Regions from separate parts of the Ilumatobacter sp. genome, predicted to be linked through region 2. Evidence: predicted binding sites of a transcription regulator. Region 2 holds the regulator's gene; the other holds the start of a gene.
The links. Region 2 encodes LexA, which represses DNA repair genes until DNA is damaged. Its sites were predicted from a motif close to CGAACNNNNGTTCG; they were not measured.
Positions count from the first base shown of each region.

Region 1: ACOOHC_RS18700 (alpha-ketoglutarate-dependent dioxygenase AlkB family protein) is a predicted target of LexA. The motif match lies at 771-784, and genes of this name have one in related genera.

Region 1 is NZ_OZ244049.1:3,978,650-3,980,843, reverse strand. It holds gene ACOOHC_RS18710 (SDR family NAD(P)-dependent oxidoreductase) at 1-37, opposite strand, end outside; gene ACOOHC_RS18705 (peptidoglycan-binding domain-containing protein) at 87-689, opposite strand; gene ACOOHC_RS18700 (alpha-ketoglutarate-dependent dioxygenase AlkB family protein) at 878-1,501, shown strand; gene ACOOHC_RS18695 (VOC family protein) at 1,521-1,964, opposite strand; gene ACOOHC_RS18690 (PaaI family thioesterase) at 1,970-2,194, opposite strand, start outside.
Region 2 is NZ_OZ244049.1:1,447,068-1,449,261, reverse strand. It holds gene ACOOHC_RS06815 (hypothetical protein) at 49-513, opposite strand; gene lexA (transcriptional repressor LexA) at 684-1,313, shown strand; gene ACOOHC_RS06805 (hypothetical protein) at 1,307-2,194, opposite strand, start outside.

The DNA.
Region 1 (2,194 bases), 1.6 Mb from region 2:
CCGAGACCATCACCGTGCGCCCGTCCGGATCGATCACGAGCGCGCCGACGGCCCCGGCTCCTGCCCCGTGAGGGGCGCCCGACCGGTCATCCGCCCGAGTCCACGTTCACCGAGTTCGCGGCGGCGGTGAGCGCACGGTCGGTCTGCGGTCCGACCACGCCGTCGACGAACAGGGCGTAGTCGGTCTGGAAGCGGCGGACCGCGGCGTCGGTCGCCGCGTCGAAGACCCCGCTGTCGGTTCCGACCGGGAGGTAGCCGAGGACGCCCAGCTTGAGCTGGACGACGGCCACCCGCGACCCCTGGTCGCCCTCGCGCATCCGCACGAACTCGACGACGGTGGTGCTGGTGGTGGTGGTCGTCGTGCTCGTCGGAGGAGCCGTCGTGGTCGCGCCGCCCCCCTCGCCCGTCTCGGCACCGGTGCCCCGTGGGGGGACGGGATCGGTGGTCGTCGGACCCGAGCCCGGGTCGCCCGTCCCGCCCGATCCGGTCGCGCCCGTGCTCGCACCGACCGTGCCGCCTCCGGCGGTCGCGGTCGTCGCGTCGTCGCCGACCGTCGGGACCCGGACCGCGTCGTCCGACCCCGAGCTGCACGCGGCGAGCGTGGCGATCGCGGTCGCCACGACGGCTCCCGTGCGCGCGGCGCGACGTGCGGCGGCCGTGCGGAGCGGGGTCGGGGTCGGGGTCGTCATGGGGGATCGCGGGCGCGGCCGGTGCGACCGGGCGTGGAGCCGATGGTGCCACACGAGGGCCTCGTCGAGGTGGCATCGTCGCGACCGGTCGTGCGTGGGACGTGGCACGGGAGCGCACGCCCCCCTCCGTTCGACCGTGCGAGGATGGGGCTTGACGGGGGCGGCTCCCGTTCGCGAGGATCGAACACGTGTTCCGCCAGGCGTCGCTCTTCGGGTCGGAGGACCCCTCCTACGACGACACGTTCGCGGGCTCGGCGCGCAGCGCGCTGAGCGGCGCGTCGTGGATCGAGCACGTGCCGGCCTGGCTGTCGGGGTCCGATGCCCTGTTCGACGACCTGATGGACGTGCTCGACTTCCGCCAGCGCACCGCGATTCCGATGTACGACCGCCTCGTCGACGAGCCGCGCCTGACCTGCTGGTGGAACGAGTCGGAGTCCTCGCGGGTCCCGGTGCCGATCCTCGACGACGTGCGCTGGGAGCTGGGGGAGCGCTACCGCTGCCACTTCGACTCGATCGGGTTCAACCTGTACCGCGACCAGTCCGACTCGGTCGCCTGGCACGCCGATCGGCACCGCCGGGTGGTGACCGATCCGGTGGTCGCGATCCTCAGCGTCGGTGAGAGCCGTCCCTTCCAGATGCGTCGCTCCGACGACGGCGACGGTCACGGGGCGTCGCTCACGTGGGGTCTCGGGCACGGCGACCTCTTCGTGATGGGCGGCGCCTGCCAGCACGAGTGGCAGCACCGGGTCCCGAAGCGCCGTCGCCCCACCGGGCCCCGCCTGTCGATCACCTTCCGCCACGACGCCCGCTGACCGTCGATCGACGCACCTCTCAGACGGCGAAGACCTGGCCGTCGTCGGCGAACGCCTTGAACTCGAGCGCGTTGCCCGCCGGGTCGCGCAGGAACATCGTCGACTGCTCGCCCGGCTGCCCCACGAACCGCGTGCGCGGCTCGACGACGAAGTCCGTCCCGGCGGCGACCAGTCGATCCGCGAGCGCGCGCCAGCGGCCCGGGTCGAGGAGGACGCCGAAGTGGGGGATCGGCACCTCGTCGCCGTCGACCGGGTTCGACGTGCGGTCGCGCGCACCCGAGGATCCGTGCGACGAGCTGCCGAGGTGGGCGACGAGCTGGTGGCCGTAGAGGTCGAAGTCCACCCACCGCTCGGAGCTGCGGCCCTCGGCGCACCCGAGCACCCGGCCGTAGAACCACCGGGCGGCCGCGAGGTCGTCGACCTCGACGGCGAGGTGGAAGCGGGGACGCGGTGCGGAGTGCACGGCGGTCAGCGAGGGGCGGGCATGACGTAGGTGCCCTGCCCGATCGAGGTCGGCTTCCGCTCGCCGTCGTCGCACCAGGCGTGGACCGTGCCGACGATGTTGCGGCGCCCGGCCGCCTCGACGGTGGCCCGCGCCCACAGCACCTCACCCCGGGCGGGCCGCAGGAAGCGCATCGACAGCTCCGACGTCATCGCCATCGGCTCGATCCGCCCGGTGGCCACGAACACCAC
Region 2 (2,194 bases):
CACGCGTCGGCGGCGTCGCCCGCCTCCTCACGCCCTCCTCACGACGGCTCAGGGCAGGAGGACGGACTGACCCACGTGGACGACGGTCGAGGAGTTGAGCCCGATCAGCGCGTCGAGGTAGCGGCCGTGCTCGATGTCGCCGCGGTGAGCCTCGGCGATCGACCACAGCGAGTCGCCGGCCCGGGCGACGTGGGTCTCGGTGGGGGCTCCGTCGGCCCGGGCTCCGGCGGCCGAGGCAGCTCGACCACCGGAGCTCGCCACCACGCTCACCGCCGACATCGCGACGACGGCCAGCGCTGCCGTCACCACGACCGCGAGCGCACCGACCACGGCCCGCCGCACGAGGTACGTGGACGACGTGCGATCCCGCCGGCACGGGCGCGGGGCGCGGCGCTCGACGCGCCGGTAGCGGCTGGCAGGCCCACCTCCGGCGATCGGCGCCGCGCCCGGCGAGCTCGTGGTCCACGCGAGCTGAGCGGTGGGTGCGGTGGTGGTGACGGTGGGTGCGTGCATCGTGTCGGGCCTCCCGGCGGGTGTTCGGCTCGATCGCTCGAACCCAACGTGTGTTCGACATCCAAGCATCGATCGAACAGCACGTCAAGCCTCGGGCCGGGCATTCCTCGATCGCGTGTTCGCAGTACAGGTGTTTGACCCCGTCCCCGCCGTCCCGTACCATGTTCGAGATGGCACCCAAGATCAGCACGCGGCAACGGTCGATCCTCGACTTCATCGAGTCGCAGATGCGCGATCGCGGGTTCCCGCCGTCGGTCCGCGAGATCGGTGACGCCGTCGGTCTCACGTCGCCGTCGACGGTGCACAGCCACCTGAACACGCTGCAGCGGCTCGGCTACCTGCGGCGGGACCCCGACAAGCCGCGGGCGATCGAGGTCCGCTTCGACCCGAACAGCGGCGCGGTGATGGATCGGCGCCCGGCGCGCTTCGTCCCCCTGGTCGGCGACGTCGCCGCCGGCACCGACGTGCTCGCCGAGGAGAACGTCGAGGAGCTGCTCCCGGTGCCGGTCGACTTCACCGGTGACGGCGAGCTGTTCATGCTGCGGGTGCGCGGCGACTCGATGATCGATCTCGGGATCCTCGACGGCGACTTCGTCGTCGCCACCCAGGTCGACCACCCGAACAACGGCGACATCGTCGTGGCGGGCATCCCGGGCGGCGAGGCGACGGTGAAGACCTACGAGCGCTCCGGAGCGCAGGTCACCCTGGTGCCGGCCAACCCCGACCTGGAGCCGATGGTGTTCCGCGCCGACGAGGTGGAGCTCTACGGCAAGGTCGTCACCGTGATGCGGCGCTACTGAACGTCGTCTCGGCGCCGTTCGTCGTCCGAGTCGGGCGCGACCGGCGGGTACCAGGCGACCTCCCCGGGGATCGGCTGCCCGTGCGCCGATCGTTCCGGGGCGTCGGGGAGCCGGGACGGCGGCGCAGAACCCGGCGAGCGCGGCGGTGGTGGCGGGACCGCCGGAGGCGGTGGTGTCGCAGCGGTCCCGGGTCGCGGCGGAGGAGGAGGCGACGGGGCCCCGGATGGTGGAGGCGGGGCCGAGGGAGGTCTCGTCGAGCGTCCCGGATCGGGCGACGACGGGCCCGGCCACGACGCCGGCCCAGGCGGTGGCCCCATCGGCGGCCTCGTCGGCGGCCCGCTCGGCGGCGGTGGACCGGGTCGCGACGGCGGAGCCGGCGATGGGCCCGCCGGTGCGCTCGGCGGTGCGGTCATCGGCGGCCCGTCGGGCATCCGAGGTCGTCGGGGCGCGACGCCGGACGGCGCTGCGGGTCGAACCGTGCGGCCGGTCGATCCCGGGCTCCGCCGACCGGCCAGCAGGAGCGCGAGCCCCGCCATCAGCGAGGCCAGCCCGAGCGCCACCGCGCCGACGCGCAGCGCTGCGGTCTCGTCGGAGGGGTCCTGGCCCACCGACACCGCGAACCTCGCCTCGACGTCCGACTCGACTCGCATCCGGTGCTCCCCGACCTCGTCGACGTCCACGACGAAGAGCGCGGTCCCCACGTAGTCGATCCCGTCGACGTCGGCGTCGTAGGACGCCGACACGTCACCGACGAGGTCGTCGGTGAGGTCGGCCCCTTCCGGGGCGCGCAGGTCGATGCGGACCTCGGGCAGCTCGTCGTCGTCGAGCTCGAACGCCCCGTCGATCTCGCAGTCGCCGGCGACGCGCTCGATGCGCCCGGA